4 regions of the Agrobacterium sp. NPDC089420 genome follow, and region 1 is predicted to be linked to each of the others. Evidence: predicted binding sites of a transcription regulator. Region 1 holds the regulator's gene; each other region holds the start of a gene.
What was found. The regulator LexA, encoded in region 1, represses DNA repair genes until DNA is damaged. The targets are predictions, from matches to a motif close to TGTTCNNNNTGTGTTCNG.
Positions count from the first base shown of each region.

Region 2: the regulator LexA is predicted to act here: its motif matches at 2,264-2,281, upstream of ACI2KA_RS07720 (MazG nucleotide pyrophosphohydrolase domain-containing protein).
Region 3: the regulator LexA is predicted to act here: its motif matches at 2,063-2,080, upstream of dnaE (DNA polymerase III subunit alpha).
Region 4: the regulator LexA is predicted to act here: its motif matches at 3,183-3,200, upstream of ACI2KA_RS22690 (DUF5680 domain-containing protein).

Region 1 is NZ_JBJDMY010000005.1:11,475-16,711, reverse strand. It holds gene ACI2KA_RS09010 (ComEC/Rec2 family competence protein) at 1-1,108, shown strand, start outside; gene ACI2KA_RS09005 (glutathione S-transferase family protein) at 1,128-1,805, opposite strand; gene lexA (transcriptional repressor LexA) at 2,219-2,941, opposite strand; gene ACI2KA_RS08995 (TRAP transporter large permease subunit) at 3,179-4,438, opposite strand; gene ACI2KA_RS08990 (TRAP transporter small permease) at 4,435-4,968, opposite strand; gene ACI2KA_RS08985 (TRAP transporter substrate-binding protein) at 5,088-5,237, opposite strand, start outside.
Region 2 is NZ_JBJDMY010000004.1:198,141-203,377, forward strand. It holds gene ACI2KA_RS07705 (RT0821/Lpp0805 family surface protein) at 196-645, opposite strand; gene pdxH (pyridoxamine 5'-phosphate oxidase) at 702-1,322, shown strand; gene ACI2KA_RS07715 (sulfite exporter TauE/SafE family protein) at 1,354-2,133, opposite strand; gene ACI2KA_RS07720 (MazG nucleotide pyrophosphohydrolase domain-containing protein) at 2,283-2,588, shown strand; gene ACI2KA_RS07725 (hypothetical protein) at 2,606-2,983, opposite strand; gene ACI2KA_RS07730 (HAD family hydrolase) at 3,102-3,776, opposite strand; gene ACI2KA_RS07735 (bleomycin resistance protein) at 3,783-4,220, opposite strand; gene tldD (metalloprotease TldD) at 4,367-5,237, opposite strand, start outside.
Region 3 is NZ_JBJDMY010000005.1:122,494-127,730, forward strand. It holds gene dnaE (DNA polymerase III subunit alpha) at 1-1,850, opposite strand, end outside; gene ACI2KA_RS09540 (ABC transporter ATP-binding protein) at 2,341-3,024, opposite strand; gene ACI2KA_RS09545 (lipoprotein-releasing ABC transporter permease subunit) at 3,040-4,347, opposite strand; gene proS (proline--tRNA ligase) at 4,474-5,237, opposite strand, start outside.
Region 4 is NZ_JBJDMY010000018.1:46,803-52,039, reverse strand. It holds gene ACI2KA_RS22710 (DUF1127 domain-containing protein) at 1-80, shown strand, start outside; gene ACI2KA_RS22705 (glutathione S-transferase family protein) at 205-855, opposite strand; gene ACI2KA_RS22700 (peroxiredoxin) at 1,158-1,814, shown strand; gene ACI2KA_RS22695 (hypothetical protein) at 1,878-2,681, opposite strand; gene ACI2KA_RS22690 (DUF5680 domain-containing protein) at 2,713-3,165, opposite strand; gene ACI2KA_RS22685 (YaiI/YqxD family protein) at 3,332-3,787, shown strand; gene ACI2KA_RS22680 (DUF1345 domain-containing protein) at 3,813-4,526, shown strand; gene fghA (S-formylglutathione hydrolase) at 4,557-5,237, shown strand, end outside.

The DNA.
Region 1 (5,237 bases):
CCGCAGGCCGGCATGGATGAGGGTAGGGCAGACGGCAGGCGCCATCATCGGCGGCGTCATCGTCACATCGCTGATTGGCGGGCTGTCGACGGCGATCTATTCGGCCGAACATTTCCACCGTGTCACCACCTATGGACTGTTCGCCAATCTGGCCGCCATGCCGCTGATGTCGCTGATCGTCATGCCCTTTGGCCTTGTCGCCATGTTGTTGATGCCCTTCGGGCTCGACGCTCCTTTCCTGAAGATCATGGGATATGGCATGGCGCTCGTCATCGAGGTTGCGCAGGAGGTGGCGTCCTGGGGCGGCAGCGCTGCGACGGGGCGGCCGCATGGCTGGTTCATCGGCCTTGCGTCGGCCGGTTTCCTGCTGCTGACGCTGCTGCGCAGCCGGCTCGCTTTGCTTGGCATTCCGATTCTGCTCTTTGCCTTCGGGCTGTCGGCGACGATGGCCTATCGCGATGTGCCGCACCTGCTCATTCACGAGGATGGCGAACTGGTCGCCCTGCTGGAGGACGGCAAGGCCTATACGACAAGGACGCGGCCGCAGGGTTTCGTTTATGGCCAGTGGCAAAGAGCATTGCTCCTGCCGGAACAGCCCGTGCCGCCGGTGATTGTCGAAACCGGGACGGCGGCAACCCGTGTGGCTTTGACCGCCAGACCGAAACTGACCCCGCAAGAGCTGAGTACCGTCGCCCGGCAGATGACGGCAGCCCTGAAAGATGCGGAACCGGGGGTCTTCACCTGCGCCAAGGACATATGGTGCGTGGCGCGCGCCGGCAGCGGCGAATGGATCGTCGTTCTGGAGGATGGCCGGTTTGCCGGAAAGGCCTGCGACATCGCCGATATCGTCGTCGTTTCGCGCAGAACCTCGTTTTCGCAATGCCGCTCGGGCGCACTGCTGCTCAACCGCGATATTCTGCGGCGCATCGGTTCGGTGGAAATGAGTTTCGCCGGCAGTGAACAGCCCGCCGTGGTCGGACGGCTGCGCGCCGCTATAGCGGGGGTGGACAGGCCTTGGAGCGAACACCGCTATTACGACTGGAAGAGCGGTAGTTTCGAGCACGATGTTCCCGAAAACATCCGGCAGCTGCTGGCGACGTCGCAGTGACGACCGCCAGTGCTGGGTCTCAGGCCTTGAGACGCAGATCCGCGGTCAGTTCGCCAATGCCGCCTATTTCTTCTTCATGGGCGGCATCGCGCCAGATCTCCCGCAATCCGGCCTCATACCATTCGCGCATGGCGGGCAGGGCGAGCAGCCGGTCGCAATAGGCCTTCGCATCCGGTGAAAGATCGGCGCCATAGGTCTGGAAACGGAATGCGACCGGGCAGAAGAAGGCGTCGACCGCGGTGAATTTCTGGCCGGCAAGGTAGGGGCCGCCGAATTGCCTCAGGCCTTCGCTCCACAGCGCGTCGATGCGCCTGATATCGGCGGCAAGTCCGGCATCGCCGGCCTTCGGCTTGACCCGAATACCGACCGACATGGGATAGAGATTGCGCAGCGAGGAAAAGCCGGCATGCATTTCGCTCGCAGCCGACCGCGACCATGCCCGCGCCTGTTTGTCGCTTGCCCAGACGCCCTGATGCCTTTCGGCAAGATATTCGGCGATCGACAGCGATTCCCATATCGTCACGCCCTCATCGACAAGGCATGGCACCTTGCCCGTTGGCGAAAAGCTGGAGAAGGAAACGCCTTCGCCGAACGGAACGAGCTTCTCATCGAAGGCGATACCGAGCGTGCGCATCAAGACCCAGGGCCGCAGCGACCAGGAGGAATAGTTCTTGTTGGCGATATAAAGATCGTACATGGCTTGTCTCCCGGATATCACGCTTATTTCTATACATGTCGAAGCGCTGCGGAATATCGAAAATAATCCATGGCACCCATAAGCGCCTTTGATGAGTGGCGGCGGGTCACGCGATGAGGATGTCGCCGTTCAGTGACGATGTCGCGTTAAGTCCATCCCACGGGCGAAACACCCCGCTACGTTATCGAAACTCCATGCAGATGAGGCACGGGGCGCAACAGGCCGGGCCAAAGCCGCAATATCATATGAAGACCGGAGCCGATGATCAGCGGAACGGAATGCAGCTGCTCCCGGGACGAATGTGTCGGCCCGGAATCGACATAGTCAGCCGAAGTGCAGAATTGCCGCCATCCTCAATGGAGGTCTCCTCACCGGGGCGATGTTCGCGCCGAGACGATGGCGGCCATTAGCGATCAATGGTAACGGCGGATCAGCCCCACCAGCTTGCCCTGGATCTTCACCCGGTCCGGCCCGAAGATGCGGGTCTCATAGGCGGGGTTGGCTGCCTCCAGTGCAATGGAGGCGCCCTTGCGGCGGAAGCGTTTCAGCGTCGCCTCCTCGTCATCCACCAGCGCCACGACGATATCGCCGGGATTGGCAATGTTGCCATTGCGGATAATGACGGTGTCGCCATCGAAAATGCCGGCCTCGATCATCGAATCGCCCTTGACCTCAAGAGCGTAATGTTCGCCGGAACCCAGCATGTCCACAGGCACGGCAACGTCATGCGTATTGTTCTGAATGGCGGAAATCGGCACGCCTGCGGCAATGCGGCCCATGACCGGCACGGTGACCGCCCCGCCGAGATCGTTGGCAGGCGCCTTGGGGGCGGGTGCCGGTTCCGGCGCCTTCGGTTTGCCGAGGCTGCCTTCGATGACGCTCGGCGAAAAACCGCGTTGCGGCCTCGCACCCGGCGCGTAGGCCTCCGGCAGCTTGATGACTTCCAGCGCCCGCGCCCTGTTAGGTAGCCGGCGAATGAAGCCGCGCTCCTCGAGGGCCGTGATCAGCCGGTGGATGCCGGATTTGGAGGCAAGGTCGAGTGCGTCCTTCATTTCATCGAAGGAGGGCGGCACGCCGGACTCTTTCATTCTTTCATGAATGAAGAGAAGCAATTCCTGCTGTTTGCGCGTGAGCATGAGGAAAACACCCTTGAGAATCGTCGTTGAGGTCGCGAAACAAATACAGAACGAACACTATATGTTCCATATGTGTTCCGCAATCCCCTAAAATTTCGTGAAGGTTCCATCTCAGATCGTGATTTCATCGGCGAAGCGGCGGAACGAAGATTTGCCGTATCTTGAAGGATAGATCGTGAACGAAAAACCACCGGCCGGGGCGTTAGCCGATGGTCTCCGGTTCTGCTGCAGGCGAGGTCAGTAGATCGTCAGGGCGGGGATGAAGCTGACGGCGATAAGCAGCAGCATTGCCATGGCAAAGAACGGCCACAACTCCCTGGTCGTCGCGCCGAGCGGCGCTCTGGCGATGGAGGACGAGATGAAGAGCGTGGTGCCGATCGGCGGCGTATAAAGCCCGATGCCGAGATTGATGACCATCATCATGCCGAGCTGCACCCGGTCGAGCCCGATCATGTCCGCCAGCGGCACGAAGATCGGTCCGAGCAGCAGGATCGACGGCGGCAGATCGAGCGGCATGCCGATGATCAGCATCAGGATGTTCATCATGAGAATGATCAGGATCGGGTTCGAGATGTTTTCCGCCACCCAGGTGGCGAAATGCTGGGGCGCCTGATCGAAGGTGAGGACCCAGCCCACCGCGGCGCTGCCCATGATCACCAGCATGACGACGCCGGTTGCCGAACCCGCCTCGACGAAATTGTCGCAGAAACGTTTCCACGTCAGGTCGCGGTAAAAGACGATGCTGAGCACGAGCGAATAAACGACCGAAAGAACGGCCACCTCCGTGGGCGTCGCAAAGCCGAAGCGCAGGCCGAGGATGATGAGTATCGGCAGAAGGATCGCCGGCAGGCTGCGAAATGCCAGAACCGCCAGATCGCGCTTGCGGATGCGTTCATCGCTGACCGCATAACCGCGGCGCACGGCAATCGCCCAGCAGACGATGATGAAGCCGACGGCCATCAGCAGGCCGGGCAAGATTCCGGCAATGAACAGATTGGCGATGCTGACGCCGCTCACCAGCGAATAGAGGATCATCGGGATAGAGGGCGGAATGAGCACGTCGATAACGGCCGAGGTGGCATTGTTCGCCGCGCAGAGAGGCGCGGGATAACCCTGGCGTTTCTGCCATGGAATGAGCACCGAACCCAGTGCGCTGGCATTGGCGACCGCAGAGCCGGAGACGCCGCCAAACACCACCGAAGAGATGACAGTGGTGGAAAGCGGGCCGCCGCGCCAGCGCTGCATGGCTTTGGAGGCGAGTTCCAAAAGCTGGGTTCCGAGTTTGCCGCCCAGCATCAGCGTGCCGGCCAGCATGAAGAACGGCAGCGCCAGCATGGGGAAGGACTGTGTCTGGTCATAGACCTGCTGCGCCACGATGGAAAGCGGCACATAACCGTTCCACAGCACGGCGACGCCTGCCGAAATGATCAGCGCGTAACCGACGGGAACCGCCAGCATCATGAGAATGCAAAATGCAATGATCATCACGATGGTCATAGGGGCATCTCCTCGGTTGCGCCGTGCGGGCGCGCGTGCCAGCCGCCGGACAGAATGCGCAGGCTGGCGGTTGCGGTGGTGATCGAGACCAGTGCCGCGCCGAAGGCGATGGAGTAATAACCGATGCTGTTGGGCAATTGCAGAACCGGGCTTATTTCAGCGCCGGCGATCTCGGCGACGACCAGCGCCTGCTGCGCCAGAACGATGAAACTCGCGACCGTCACGAGATTGGCGAACAGCAGAACGCCGACCTTGCCGCGGTCGTCGAACTTGTCATAGATCCATTCCACCGCCATATGCGCGCCGTTCTGCGCCGCGAGCGTGATGCCGGCGACGATGAACCAGGGAAACAGCATGGTCGGCAGCTCTTCCGCGAAATCCAGACCGCCGGATGTCGAGACGTAACGCACGATGACATTCGTGGTCATGATGGTCGTGAGCAGAATGCCGGACGCCACGATGATGACGCGGCAGAGGATGGCGATGAAACCGTCAACGCGATTGGCGGCGGACAAGGCTCCTTCGAGCATTGGCGCATCTCCTGAAAACTGAAACCGTATGAATGCCGGCGTGAGTGAGGCTCCCGCCGATCCTGTGGTGGGCGCGAGACGACGCCGCCCGGGGCGGAAGCCGGCCGGCGTCGCGATCGTCAGCCCTTGGCAGCTTTTTCCAGCTCCGCGACGAAATCGCCGAAGGGCTTCTGTTTCCATGTCTCCAGCACCTGCGCCGTCGCCTTCGCAAAAGCGGCGTGGTCGATGTCTTCGGCCACCTCGATGGCACTGTTGGCCTTGAAGGCCGC
Region 2 (5,237 bases), on a different contig from region 1:
GTTGGCTCAGGTGCCTGCCGCCTTTCATGGCGCAATCCTGAAACTAACCCCTCCGAAAAGGGATGCCGCGATCATTCGCCTGCACGCCCTCGGTTTAATCAACGTCGACTGTTGCAATAAGTTGCTAATCACTCCTTTACGCAGCAAGCGCGCCGCACAGCGGCCGGCTTTATTCCATGCGCCAAGGTAAATAGATTATTTCTGCTCGAAGCGGGTGAGCAGCCATTCGCCGGTTTCCGACAGGCAGGCCTGGCCGGCATAAGCTGCGACGCCCTCGAAGGAGTGGCGCGTCGTCCTGAAATCGCGGCAGACGAAGCCGCTGGACCTGTCTTCGTGAATGGCGGTGACGACGCCGGCGCTGCCGGTGGCCGCATTGGCCCAGGGCAGGGGCTGGTCGGCGAGTTTGGCAAGATCGGCCGATGTTACGGCGTTGCGGATGGTCGCATCGTCGGTTTGCGGCGCATTGTTGGGCTGGCTGGGAACGGAGGCCGTGGAAAGCGAGCGGTCGACCTTGTCGCCGCCGAACAGATCGAGGCTGACGCATCCGCTCAGCACCACGAGCATTGACACGACGGCGGAAACTTCCGCGATCGACGAAAGGAGGCTCTTTGTTCGACTGTTCGACTTTGCTATGACGGTCACCATCTTTCACCAGAGATCATCTCTGGGGTCCAAATCAGCTCGGGAGCATTTTAGTCAATATGTCGGAAACGGGGTTAACATCCAGTGACTTCACGGAAGAAAATGAACCTTTCGCCCTTTTTGCCGAATGGCTGAAGGATGCGACGGCTTCCGAAATCAACGATCCGAACGCGGTGGCGCTCGCCACCGTCGATGAAAACGGCCTGCCGAACGTGCGCATGGTGCTGCTGAAAGGCGTGGATGACCGCGGCTTTGTTTTCTACACGAATTTCGAAAGCCAGAAGGGCCGCGAGATCCTCGGCCAGAAAAAAGCGGCCATGTGTTTCCACTGGAAAGGTCTGCGGCGGCAGGTGCGTCTGCGCGGCGAGGTGGAGATCGTCAGCGACGAGGAGGCGGATGCCTATTACGCCTCGCGCCCGCGCGGCAGCCGCATCGGCGCCTGGGCGTCCAAGCAGTCGCGGCCGCTGGAGGGCCGTTTCGCGCTGGAGAAGGCCGTGGCCGAATATACCGCCAGATATGCCATCGGCGATATTCCGCGCCCGTCCTACTGGTCCGGCTTCCGCATCCGCCCGGTCAGCATCGAATTCTGGCACGACCGCAAGTTCCGTCTGCACGACCGTATCGAGTTCCGCCGCGAGACGCCCGATGCCCCTTGGACCAAGGTCCGCATGTATCCGTGAGGCTGCGGAGCGGGCAGGCCGTCCGGCCTGCCTATTTCAGCAGCGAATCGAACAGCGGCAGGCCGATGATCGCGGAAATGCCGATCAGGCCGTAGCAGATGCGTCTGAAGGCCGTCTCATCGGCAAGCCCGTGCAAGCGCGCGCCAGCATAAAGGCCTGCTCCATAAAAGGGGAGGGCGAGCAGGAAAAAGATCAGGACCTCGGCGGTGAACAGGCCGCCGAAAAAATAGCTGGCGGCTGAGATGACGGTCGAAATCGCGAAATAGAGAACGACATTGGCGCGCACGAAAGCCCCTTTGAGAGCGCCGCCGAGCCAATAGGCGACGATCGGCGGGCCGCCCAATTGCGCGGCACCCGAAAACAGCCCGGCGACAAGCCCGGTCAGCAAGGTGAGCGGCGTTTTCGGGCGGCCGCTGTAACGCCAGCCCGAAATCAGAAACATCAGCAATATGACGACGATGACCGAGATGATCCAGCGCAGGGTCAGCGGATCGCCATGGGACAGCAACACCGTTCCAAGCGGCACGCCGACAAGGGCGCCCGCCGCCATGGTGAAGACCTCGCGGCGGTCCGCCATGCGGTAGGCGGGCGGTATCATGCCGATTGTCAGAACGCCGTCCACCACCAGCAGCACCGCTGACGCGATGCGCGGTCCGACAATGGCGCTGGCAAGCGGAATGAAGATGAGCGCCGCGCCGAAGCCCGAAAAGCCGCGTGCGAGACCCGCCAGAAAGGCCGCGCCCGCGAACATGGCGAGCAGCATCGGACTGCGGGCGGTGATGAGCGATGAGAAAAAATCGAGGAAGGACATGGGACGAGGCACTTTTAGCGAATAGCTGTTCCTACCGCGACGGTGGGCGTCTGTCGCGGAAATTTCCGTTCACCGCCGCATGACGCGCTTTCGGATCGACGCCGGGCGAGAATCGTGGTTAGAGTAGCTCAAGAACAAAGGATGAACAAATGCTTGCTGTCATGATGCATCAGTTCGAGTCTGCCTCGCAGAAATATGCCGATGAAAACGGAATTGTCCGCGACCCGGACTGGTACATGCTGAAGCTGCAGGAGGAGGTCGGCGAGGTGACGCAGGCCTGGAACCGGCTGACGGGGCGCGGGCGCGGCAAGGGCCGCAGCGAAGAGGAGATGAAACGGGATCTGGCCGACGAAACCGCCGATCTTCTCGGCCATGTTCTGCTGCTCGCCCATCGCAACGGCCTCGATATCGAAGAGGCGATCGAGCGGAAGTGGCGTTTCAGGCCGTCGAAATGACAGGTCGCCTCGCGCCGTCATGAGAGCGCGACGATAAAGAAGAGAATTGCAAGAACGGTCGCCGCCGTCGTCATTACCAGCCTTTCCGGTTGGCTGCGGGATATGAGGTTCAATCCGATGCTCACGGCAAAATAGCAGGCGATGATCCAGATGCCCGGCTCGATCCAGCTTGCCGGCCAGATAGTGGCGATGCCGGCCTTCTGCAGTGGAAAAGACGCGACAAAGGCGTAGATCGCGATTGCCGCGACGCTGGCAATGCGCTGCTTCAACGGTAAAACCCGGTGCTCGCCGCCCCAGGCAAGACGACCGAAGGGTGCACCGGCTGCAAGCGCAATCTGCAATGCGGCAAGGAAAAGCAATATCATGGTCGCAAGCGACACGGCAAAAAGCTGCATGACAACTCCGCATTATGAATGTGCCGGCAACCGGACCGAAACAGGTTGGTGTTCCGCCCCCTATGAAGCCTGTTAGCGGCCAATGGAGAAAGCCATGTGACGGTGCTGCGGCCTGCTTTCAAGCGCCTGAGGGCCGCATCTGTTGCAGAAGGTCAGCCACCGCATGAAGATCGCGCGCAACGGCGACGCATCTTTCCCGCATTTCCTCGGTCGGCGGCGCGACATCCGGTATCATGATTGTCATCATGCCGGCCGATGAGGCCGAGCGCACGCCGGAATAGGAATCCTCAAGCGCAAGGCAGCGTCCCGGATCGAGACCGAGGCGCGTTGCGGCGGTGAGATACGGCATGGGCGCGGGTTTCGGCTCGGTATAGTCGCCGCGCGCGACGATGGTGTCGAAACGCCTGAGAAGGTCGTGGGGGCCGAGATGGCGGATGACTGAATCGTGCCGCGAAGACGTGGCGATGGCGCGGCGTATGTCGAGCCGGTCGAGAAGATCGAGAATGTCGATGACGCCGGGTTTCAGAGCCACACCCTCCGCCATCATCACGCCCAGATGCCTGAGCCAGGCGTCGCGGAAGCTGTCGATGGGAAAATCCGCGCCGTAGTCGGCAAGGATCGTGCCGGTAATCACATCCCAGGGGCTGCCGCAGACCTTTTGATAGGTCTCGACCTTCATTCCATGGCCGCCTTCATCCGAGGCCGCCAGAAACGAATCGCGATAAAGCCGCTCGCTCTCGATCAGCAATCCGTCCATGTCGAAAACCACGGCGTGCGGCAGAAAAGGCAGCATGGTCGCTCAACCGAACCGGAAGGGGCGTTCGCCCAGGCTCTCGAACGGACGGATCAGATATCCATCCGGATCGGCGACGATGAATTGCCGGTTGCCGACTTCGACGGTGCCGCGTCTGTACCATTTTTCTTCCACCGGCATGACAAGGTCGATGGACGACCGCTCCAGCCGATGGAGAATAGGTTGCAGGGAAGGGACGGCAAGCTGCAGGTTCATGCCGCGGCCAAGCGGAAACTCCAGGGCGGCATTCTCGGTCACGAAGGTCCGGGTCGCGCCGATCTGGTCGATCATCAGTTGCGCATCGCCCAGCGCCAGATAGGCGAAGCCCTCTTCGGGGCGCTCATAGACCACATGAAAACCGATCAGGTCGCAATAAAAGGCGCGGCTTTTCTGCCAATCGCTGACGGCGAGTTCAGGAACGAGGGCATTGCGTATGATAGTCATGGTCTCCTTTGCCGCGCAGGCCAGACGATGGGAGGAATGGGCCTGCCGTGACGCTGATCTTATCGTCTTCTCGGCAGGGTGCCAGAGGAATCCGCATCATGGCAGCCATGGACGGGCTCACCGGCCGACGGCCGCAGGCCGGCATCTTACGCCTTGGTGCCGCCGACGGTGATCTGGTCCATGCGCAGATGCGGCTGGCCGACGCCGACCGGCACCCATTGCCCGGCCTTGCCGCAATTGCCGATGCCCGTGTCGAGTTTTGAATCGTTGCCAATCATCGACACGCGCTTCATCGCGTCCGGCCCGTTGCCGATCAGCATGGCGCCCTTTACCGGCGCGCCGATCCTGCCGTTTTCGATGAGGTAGGCCTCGGTGCAGCCGAACACGAATTTGCCGGAGGTGATATCCACCTGGCCGCCGCCGAAGGACACGGCATAGATACCCTTTTTGACCGAGGCGATGATCTCTTCCGGCGTCCTGTCGCCCGACAGCATGTAGGTATTGGTCATGCGCGGCATCGGCACATGGGCATAACCCTGCCGGCGGCCGTTGCCGGTGGGCCTGGCGCCCATCAGCCGGGCATTCTGCCGGTCCTGCATGTAGCCCACCAGCCTGCCATTCTCGATCAGCACATTATATCCGGACGGCGTGCCTTCGTCGTCGATGGTGAGCGAGCCGCGGCGGTTGTCGATGGTGCCGTCATCCACCACGGTCACGCCAGGGGCGGCCACCATCTCGCCCATCAGGCCGGCAAAGGCCGAGGTCTTCTTGCGGTTGAAATCGCCTTCGAGGCCGTGGCCCACCGCCTCATGCAGCATGACGCCCGGCCAGCCGGAGCCGAGCACCACATCCATGGTGCCGGCCGGGGCATCGATGGCGGTCAGGTTGACGAGCGCCTGGCGCAGCGCCTCATCCGCGCCGCGCTGCCAGTTTTCCGTGGTGATGAAATCGCCGAAACCGACGCGGCCGCCAATGCCGTAGGAGCCGCTTTCCTGCCGGTCGCCTTCACCGGCCACG
Region 3 (5,237 bases), 110 kb from region 1:
TCCAGCGGAATGGCGGCAAGGTCGACCTTGATGCCGCGCTTGGCGACGAAATCGACGGCGACCTTCAGCACCGTCAGCGTCTTCAGGCCAAGGAAGTCGAATTTGACGAGACCGGCGCTCTCCACCCATTTCATGTTGAACTGGGTGACCGGCATATCGGATCGCGGATCGCGATACATCGGCACCAGCTTGGAGAGCGGCCGGTCGCCGATGACGATACCGGCGGCATGGGTGGAGGCGTGGCGGTAAAGCCCCTCGATCTTCTGGGCGATATCCAAGAGGCGGGCGACGACCGGCTCCTTGTCCGCCTCCTCCTGCAGGCGCGGCTCTTCCTCGATCGCCTTCGACAGCGGCGTCGGATTGGCCGGGTTGTTGGGCACCAGCTTGCAGATCTTGTCCACCTGCCCATAGGGCATTTCCAGTACGCGGCCGACGTCACGCAGGGCCGCACGCGCCTGCAGCGAACCGAAGGTGATGATCTGCGCCACCTGCTCCCGGCCGTATTTGGCCTGCACGTAGCGGATCACCTCTTCGCGGCGATCCTGGCAGAAGTCGATATCGAAGTCGGGCATCGATACACGTTCAGGATTGAGGAAACGTTCGAACAGCAGCGAAAACCGCAGCGGATCGACGTCGGTGATCGTCAATGCATAAGCGACGAGCGAGCCGGCGCCCGAACCGCGGCCCGGGCCGACCGGAATGTCATGCTGTTTGGCCCATTTGATGAAGTCGGCGACGATCAGGAAGTAACCGGGAAACTTCATGCGCGAGATGACGCCGAGTTCGAAATCCAGTCTCTCGCGATAATCCTGCTCGGTATAACCCGGCGCCATGCCAAGCGCGGCAAGCCGCTGATCCAGCCCCTCCACCGCCTGCCTTCGAAGCTCATCGGCTTCGGCGCGCTCCGCCGCTTCCGGATCATCGCTGGCGCCGGTGAAACGCGGCAGGATCGGCCCGCGCTTCTTCAGCACGTAAGAGCAGCGCAGCGCGATCTCGACGGTATTTTCCAGAGCCTCGGGAATGTCGGCGAACAACGCCGTCATCTCCTCGCGGCTCTTGAGATAATGATCGGGCGTCAGGCGGAACCGGCTGTCATCCGAAACGATGGCGTTGTGCGCCACCGCCATCAGCGCATCATGCGCCTCGTAATCGGCCTTTGACGGGAAAAACGCCTCATTGGTGGCAACAAGGGGAATATCATATTCATAAGCAAGACCGATCAGGCGCCGCTCATGCGAGCGGTCATAACCCGTCTGGCGCTGCAATTCGACATAAAGCCTGTCACCGAAAAGTGACTTCAGGGCCAGCAGCCGCTCTTTCGCCTGCGCGGCATGGCCTTCCTTCAGCGCCATATCGACGGGACCGCCGGCCGCGCCGGTGAGCGCGATCAGCCCGGCATTGGAGGCCTCTTCCAGCCATGCGCGGGTAATATGGACGGAATGGCCGCTGCCCTCGCCTTCCAGATAGGCGCGGCTGACGAGATCCACCAGCCGCTCGTAGCCTCCGGCATCGGCGGCCAGCAGCACGATGGCGGGCAGCTTCTGGAGATGGCTGTTGTGGTTGCGGCGATCCTCCGCCACATCCTGCATGTCGATGGACAGCTGGCAGCCGATGATCGGCTGCAGACCCTCATCGCGCGCCTTCTCGGAAAATTCCAGCGCAACGAAAAGGTTGTTTGTATCGGTAATGGCGATGGCCGGCTGGCCGTCCCCGACGGCCTTGGACATGATTTTCTTGAGGGGCAACGCCCCCTCAAGCAGGGAATAGGCGGAATGAACCCGCAGATGGACAAAACCCGGCGTCTTCAGCGTTTTGTCAGAGGTCTCTGCACGCACAACCGTATCGCCCATATCGTCATCCTGTCATTCTGAATCGAGGGGGCGATTTTCCGATGTCCGGCGCTCAAAGTCTACAGCCTTGCGGTGGCCATACAGGCTTCTGCGCCGGTATCTCCTTCACAGCGCGGTGAGGATCACCGAAAAGCTGGCCACAAAGACAGCGATGGAGGCAAAAGCGGCAACGTCACGGATGAAATCAGTCATTGGTCTCTCCTTACTCGTTATGTTCCAACTTTGTTCTCATTTTGTTCGATTGTCAACAGGGTTTTGCTGATATTCCCCTTGCTAACGCCGCAGAATCAGCTGCGGTTCCGTTGCCATGTCCGGCAAGCCCCTGACTCCAAAGTGAAAAAACCCGAAGGAAAAAACACCTCCGGGTTGGCAAAAAATACAGACAGGAAGAGCTGATCCCGACCCTGCGGATCAGGGTGGAAGTGAATCCCAGCCGCTCGAGCTATCCTTGCTCGCGGCGGCACGGCAATTCAGCAGAGTGGCGGGACGATCAGAAATCGACGATCTTGCCGTCGGCGAGCGTGACGCGACGGTCCATACGCGCAGCGAGTTCGTGGTTATGGGTTGCGATCAATGCGGCAAGGCCGGATTGCCGCACCAGCGCCTCCAGCGCATCGAAGACATAATGCGCGGTCTCCGGGTCGAGATTGCCGGTCGGCTCGTCGGCAAGCAGCAGCAGCGGCGCATTGGCGACGGCGCGGGCAATGGCCACACGCTGTTGTTCACCGCCGGAAAGTTCGGCCGGGCGGTGTTCACCGCGATGGCCGACCCGCATGTAATCGAGCAGCGCGCTGGCGCGTTTGCGGGCCTCGGCTGGCGTGAGGCCAGCGATCAGCTGCGGCATCATCACGTTTTCCACGGCGGAGAATTCCGGCAGGAGGTGATGGAACTGATAGACAAACCCGATATCGCTGCGGCGGATCGCGGTGCGCGTCTCATCCGGCAACCCCTGACAAGGCGCGCCATTGATGAAGACCTCGCCCGCATCGGGATGTTCCAGCAACCCGGCCAGATGCAGGAGCGTGGATTTGCCCGTGCCGGACGGGGCGACAAGCGCCACCATCTCGCCGCTCCTCAATTCAAAATCGGCCTTGCGCAAAATCGATAACGACGTCTCGCCCTGACCGTAGGTTCTCTCGACGCCGGTAAGCCGCAGCACTGTTTTTTTTGCCATATTGCGAAGCGGTCCTTATTCGTAACGCAGGGCCTGCACCGGATCGAGCCTGGAGGCCCGCCATGCCGGAAAGATCGTTGCCAGGAAAGAAAGCGTCAGCGCCATGATAACGACGGTGATAGTCTCGCCAATATCCATTTCGGCCGGCAGCTGGCTCAGGAAATAAAGCTGCGGATCAAACAGCACGGTGCCGGAAATCCAGGAGAAGAACTGTCGGATGGATTCGACGTTGAGGCAGACGATCACGCCGAGCGCCACGCCGGCGAAGGTGCCGACCATGCCGATGGCCGCCCCGGTCATGAAGAAGATGCGCATGACCGCGCCGGAACTGGCGCCCATGGTGCGCAGAATGGCGATATCGCTGCCCTTGTCCTTCACCAGCATGATGAGGCCGGAAATGATGTTCAGCGCCGCCACCAGAACGATGAGGGTGAGGATCATGAACATCACGTTTCTTTCCACCTGCAGGGCGGAGAAGAAGGTCTGGTTGCGCTGTCTCCAGTCGGTGATGTAGATCTGCCGTTCGGCCGCCTGCTCGACCAGCGGCCGGATGCCGTCGACATCGTCGGGACGGCTGACATAAAGCTCGATGGATTGCACGATGCCGTCGGCATTGAAATAGAGCTGGGCCTCGGACAGCGGCATATAGATCATCGAGGCGTCATATTCCGACATGCCGATCTCGAAGACGCCCGAAATCTTGTAGGATTTGACGCGTGGATTGACACCCATCGGCGTTACGTCGCCTTCCGGCGAAATCAGGGTGATATCGTCGCCCGCCGTCACGCCGAGCTGGGCGGCAAGCCGTGAGCCGACAAGGACGCCATCACCTGCCATGAAGCCGACGAGATCGCCGGTCTTGATGTTGTTGGCGACTTCCTTGACCTTGTCGATATCCTCCTGGCGCACACCGCGCACCAGCGCGCCGGAGCCCGCGCCGCCCCGGCCGGAGGCGAGCGTCTGGCCTTCCACCAGCGGCAAGGCCATGGTGACGCCCGGAACGGCAGCGAATTTCTTCGCCAGTTCATCGTAATTATTAAAGGGCTGGTCGATCGGCTGCACGATCATATGGCCGTTGATGCCGAGAATGCGCGAGATCAGCTCGGTGCGAAAACCGTTCATCACCGCCATGACAATGATGAGCGTCGCAACGCCCAGCATGATGCCGACGAAGGAAAAACCGGCGATGACGGAAATGAAGGCTTCCTTGCGTCGCGACCGCAGATAACGCCAGGCCACCATACGTTCAAAAGCGGAAAAAGGTCGTGCGGTCTTTTCCCTGACAGCAGGAGCCGCACTCTTTTCAGCCTCGGCTTTTGCCATGTCGTCTCCCTGATCTCAAACCACAAGGCCGGTCTTTTTCCGAAAACCGGCCCCTATTTCCATGACATCGGCACTTGGAAGCGGAGCGGGCTTCCGGTGAAGCCGCTCCTATCGTCCCGTCCGCGCTTAACCAAGCACCCTGTTCATCGCCGCCTCGATCGTGACGGTTTCCCGCTCGCCGCTCTTGCGATCCTTGACCTCGACCTCGCCATTGGCGACCGAACGCGGACCGACGATGATCTGCAGCGGCACGCCGATCAGATCGGCGGTCGCAAATTTCTGGCCCGCACGGTCGTCGGTATCGTCGTAAAGAACATCCTTGCCGGCGTTGGAGAGCGAGTAATACAGCTTTTCGCAAGCCGCATCGCAGGCCGCGTCGCCAGCCTTCATGTTGATAATGACGACATCGAAAGGAGCGACCGAGGCCGGCCAGATGATTCCGTTCTCGTCATGCGATGCTTCAATGATGGCGGGAACAAGGCGTGTCGGCCCGATGCCGTAGGAACCCATGTGGACAGGGTGTTCCTTGCCGTCCTTGCCCTGCACTTTCGCACCCATCGGCTCGGAATATTTGGTGCCGAAATAGAAGATGTGGCCGACCTCGATGCCGCGTGCCGAAAGGCGCTCGCCTTCGGGAATGGCATCATAGGCAGCTTCGTCATGCATTTCGGAGGTGGCGGCGTAATCGGCCGTCCACTCGTCAAATACGCCCTGAAGGGCTGCGACATCGTCAAAGTCAGTGCTTTCGGCCGGGATGACGCGGTCGAGGAAGCTCTTGTGGCAGAAGACCTCGGATTCGCCGGTATCGGCCAGAATGATGAATTCGTGGCTGTGGTTGCCGCCGATCGGACCGGTATCGGCGCGCATGGGAATGGCGCGCAGGCCGAGGC
Region 4 (5,237 bases), on a different contig from region 1:
GTGCCCTCGATGACAGAAGCCTGTCCGATATCGGCGTTACCCGCTCGCATATTCGTTCCGCCGTGGAAGGCCGCCTCTGAAGGGCCGGGCAAGCCCTCGTCGTAGACAGCGTTGTGCATTCATCGATTGTCCGTCCAGGACGGGAAATATCCAGACGATCATGCCGGACGGCCGGGCGCAGCCTTCCCGCCCGAGAAAGCCGGTTCAGTCTTTTGACGTCGCCTTGAAAACCGCCAGCTGATCGGCGAAGGCGCGTTTATAGGCGGGCCGCGCCTCACCCCGCGCCACATAGGCCGCAAGATTTCGATATTCATCGAGGATGCCCGAACTTTTTATTCTTTGCAGGACCGATATCATCAGCAGGTCGCCAGCACTGAATGCGCCGTCGAGCCAATCGGCCGCACCGAGCCGGCGCGATAGTTCACCCAGCCGCTTGCGAATGCGCTCATCGACGATTTCGAGACGCTCGCCGTGCCAGCTCCTGTCCCTCTCAAGAAAACCTGTGACAAAATGCTCGACGATGGGCGGTTCCATGGTGCTGAGTGCGGCAAACATCCAGTTTATCGCCCGCGCCCGGCCGTTCTGATCCGGCGGCAGCAGGCCGGCATGGCGCTCGGCAATATGAAAGACGATCGCACCGGATTCGAACAGGGCGAGGTCACGCTCCTCATAGGTCGGGATCTGCCCGAACGGCTGAAGCGCAAGATGCGCAGGCTCCCGCATCGCGCCGAAGGAGAGAAGGCGAACGTCATAGGGTTGTCCAACCTCTTCCAGCGCCCAGCGGACACGCATGTCACGCGCAAGCCCCTTGCCGCCATCGGGCGAGCGTTCAAAGGCGGTGATCGTGATTGTCATAACTGCTCTCCATGGCGTCTTTCCGGAGGTGGGCCGCGCCGTGATCGGATATCGGCCGCGATCGATGACCGTGTCAGGATACCGGCTTGCCGAGGCGAAAACAATCATCGCCCGGTTCCCTGAGGCGTCATTGCCATGAAGCTTTTAAGACCTATATCGATCAGGAGCCCGCAGGCGGACGACGCCGAAGGAGCACGATAAAAGACTGGTCATTTTACCCGGACACTCTAAGCTCCGACGCCGGAGACAGATTGCCGAAAACCATCAGAATTTCAGTTCAAATCATTAGGGAGAACCACAAGATGAGCCTGCGCATCAACGACATAGCACCCGATTTCACCGCCGAGACCACCCACGGGCCGATTAGTTTTCACGACTGGATCGGAAATGGCTGGGCGGTGCTGTTTTCGCATCCGAAAAATTTCACGCCGGTCTGCACGACGGAACTCGGCGCGATGGGCGGCCTGCAGCCGGAATTCGAAAAACGCGGCGTCAAGATCATCGGCATTTCGGTCGACCCGGTCGAAAGCCACGAGAAATGGAAGAACGATATCCGTACAGCCACCGGCTTTGATGTCGACTATCCGCTGATCGGCGACAAGGACCTGAAGGTGGCGAAGCTCTACGACATGCTGCCCGCCGGCGCGGGCGACAGTTCCGAAGGCCGCACCCCGGCCGACAATGCCACCGTGCGTTCGGTCTTCGTCATCGGTCCCGACAAGAAGATCAAGCTGGTCCTCACCTACCCGATGACCACCGGCCGCAACTTCGAGGAAATTCTCCGCGCCATCGATTCCATTCAGCTCACGTCCAAACACCAGGTGGCGACGCCCGCCAACTGGAAGCAGGGAGAGGATGTCATCATCACTGCGGCCGTTTCCAACGAAGATGCGATTGCCCGTTTCGGCTCCTACGACACGGTTCTTCCCTATCTGCGCAAAACCAGGCAGCCTGGCTGAGCCGATAAGCGAAAACGGGAGCGGTGAACGTGCATTGCTCCCGAAAGCCTCGGAACGAGGCCGTTATTCCGCACCGTGCCGCATCACGCGCAGCATGGACCGGCCGTGCAGTTCGGCAGGCTCCAGCCGCGCGAGAAGGTCGAAAGACGTGATGGCTTCACCGGCGGCAAACCGCCGTCGCCCGCTGACCACGAGATGCGCCAGGCCGAATATGGTGAGAAGCGCTTGCGTGGCGTCGCCAGCCTTCGGTTCAAAGGACAAATCCATCTGGCCGAAGCGGTCCAGACCCGTCGTCCAGGCCGTGATTGCCTCGCCTTCCTCCGTTACAAAGGCTCCGAAGGCAAGCATCGCAGCCATTTGCTGCGGTTGATCGAGATGACTGTTGGCATAGTTCAGATAGTCGTCGAGATTGGCGCGGCCGACGATCATGTCCAGGTAATGCAGTACGACCGCCCGCATCGGGGCGACCTGATGGATGCCGAGCAGGGTCGAGGCGATCTGGTTGTGAGCGATTTCAGGATTATCCTCATCCGCGATGATGAAAAACCCGAACTCGCACTGGTGTGTGGCCTGACGCAAATCGTCATATGCCGCTTTTGCATCGACGCAAAAGAGCGTTGACCAGTCGACCCTGGCCTGCGCGACAGCCGGATAATGTGCCGGCGCGACCAGCGCCGTTACCGGTTCCGGCGTACCGACAAAAACTCTGGTCGCACCGCGAAGACCGTCAAAGATACCGTTGTCGTTCACCGATGCGCATTCATAGCCCTCAGCGCCCCAGGCTTGCGTCAGGCTCGCCGCCGAAATTGCGGGTTCGCTGTCGAAATAGAGTGTCGCCTTGAAATATTGAACGTCGCCATTTGCCATTGCGGCTCCTGTTCATGGCAGTTTCGTCGCTTTAGGGCTTTATCATCCCGCCGTGATAGTCAAGCCGGTACGTCTCGACGTCGCCCCGGTAAATCCTCTCGACACCGGTGAAAGACCGAGGGTCACCCGTATTCGTATCGACATAGACCAGGTCTCCGACGTGATGGGTGAAACCGCCAAGAAACCGACCCTGCCGATAAAGTGTGGAAAGCGACGCCTGAATGACCTTGCCGGCAATTGTGCCGTCGATCATGTCCGGCCTCAGGATACGACCATAATAATTCATGGCCCAGAGGGCGACGCCTTCGCGCCACACGACCTCCTGGCCGATGAAATCGGTCCCGCCGAAATAGCTGTCGATATAGTCCCAGTCACCTTGCTGGTAGGTGAGATCGTTCGATCCCTTCCGGGTCGAGGTCTTTGACGTGTTGCCGCCGCCGACATAGGTCGCGGATTTCGCCTGCACGATGAATTCTTCCAGCATCGGACGCCTCCCCAAAAAAGAACATAACACGAACATACAACAATGGTGGGACGACCACAAGCCCGCCTCGACCCCGGCCATCGAGCGGGCATTTCGGCGAAAGCAGGCTTGGTAATTGCCGCGTTTGCCCTTAAAAGCATCACAGGAATTATCCCGAAGAGTGCTCATGCCGCAAAACCCGCAAATCTATGTCGACGCCGACGCCTGCCCCGTGAAGCCGGAAATACTCAAAGTGGCGGAGCGGCATGGGCTGGAAGTGACCTTCGTCGCCAATTCCGGCCTGCGCCCCTCGCGTGATCCGATGATAAAAAACGTCATCGTGTCGGCCGGTTTCGATGCGGCAGACGACTGGATTGCCGACCGCGCCGGCGAAAACGATATTGTCATCACGGCGGATGTGCCGCTGGCCGGGCGCTGCGTCGCCAAGGGTGCTCTGGTAACGGGTCCAACCGGGCGCGTCTTTGACCAGTCGAATATCGGCATGGCGACGGCGATGCGCGATCTCGGCGCGCATCTGCGCGAAACCGGTGAAAGCAAGGGATATAACGCCGCTTTTTCACCGCGTGACCGCTCCGCCTTTCTGGAGACGCTTGACCGCTTCTGCCGCCGTGTCAAAAAGTGACGCTGCAAACAGAAAGGCGTCGCCCATGACCCCGGCAAATCCGAAGAACCCAGCCAGTCCCAAGAAGCCGGTGAATGCCAAAAACCAGGCTGATCCCAAGGGCGATGCCTATCGTCGCCATCGGCCTTTCGTCATTGCCTTTCTCGTCGGCGCTTTCAGCCTCGGGCTGGCGCTGGCATTTGCGCCAGCCCTTGCCATCGAGATTGCCGCCGTCTTGTTTTTCCTCACCTATCTGACGCTGGTCGCCTTTCGCCTGCCGGGACTGACGGCGCAGCATCTGAAGGCCCATGCCGATAGCGACGACCTGCCCGCAATCGCCATCATCGCCGTCACGCTGCTCGCGGTCGGCGTTGCCGTCGTATCGCTGTTTCAGGCGCTCAATCATACGGGCGAAACGGTCTGGACCCTGCTCATCGCCTTCGCATCGGTTATTTTCGGCTGGCTGACGATCCACACCATGACGGCCTTGCACTATGCGCATCTATACTGGCGTCCGGCCACGGTGGACGGCAAGCGCCAGCATCGCGGCGGCATGGATTTTCCGGCGACGAAAGAACCCTGCGGTTACGATTTCCTCTATTTTTCCGTGGTGATCGGCATGACGGCGCAGACATCGGATGTGGGCGTGACCACCACCGCCATGCGCAAGGTGACGTTGCTCCACTCCATCGTTTCTTTCTTCTTCAACACGGTTCTGGTGGCGGCTGCGGTCAATGCCGCGGTCTCGCTTGCGGGCTGAATTGCAAAACTGTCTCAAAGGAATGGCTTCATGAACATCATTTCGCAAAATACGGCTTTTGGCGGCATGCAGGGGGTGTTTTCGCACTTTTCCGAAACGCTCAAATGCGAAATGACCTTTGCGGTCTATGTTCCGCCGAAGGCGATCCACGAGCCCTGCCCGGTCCTGTGGTATCTTTCCGGCCTGACCTGCACCCACGCCAATGTGATGGAAAAGGGCGAATATCGCCGCATGGCCTCCGAACTCGGGCTTATCATCGTCTGCCCGGATACCAGCCCGCGCGGGAATGACGTGCCGGACGAGCTGACCAACTGGCAGATGGGCAAGGGCGCCGGCTTTTATCTCGACGCCACGCAGGAACCGTGGTCGGAGCATTACCACATGTACAGCTACGTGACGGAAGAGCTGCCCGCCCTCATCGGCCAGCATTTCCGCGCGGACATGAGCCGCCAGGGTATTTTCGGCCATTCGATGGGCGGCCATGGCGCGATGACCATTGCACTCAAGCACCCCGGGCGCTTCAGGAGCTGCTCCGCCTTTGCGCCGATCGTTGCCCCCTCCTCCGCCGACTGGTCCGAACCGGCGCTGGAAAAATATCTCGGCGACGACCGGGCCGCATGGCGCCAATATGATGCCTGCTCGCTGGTCGAGGATGGCGCACGTTTTCCCGAATTCCTGATCGACCAGGGCAAGGCCGACAGTTTCCTGGAA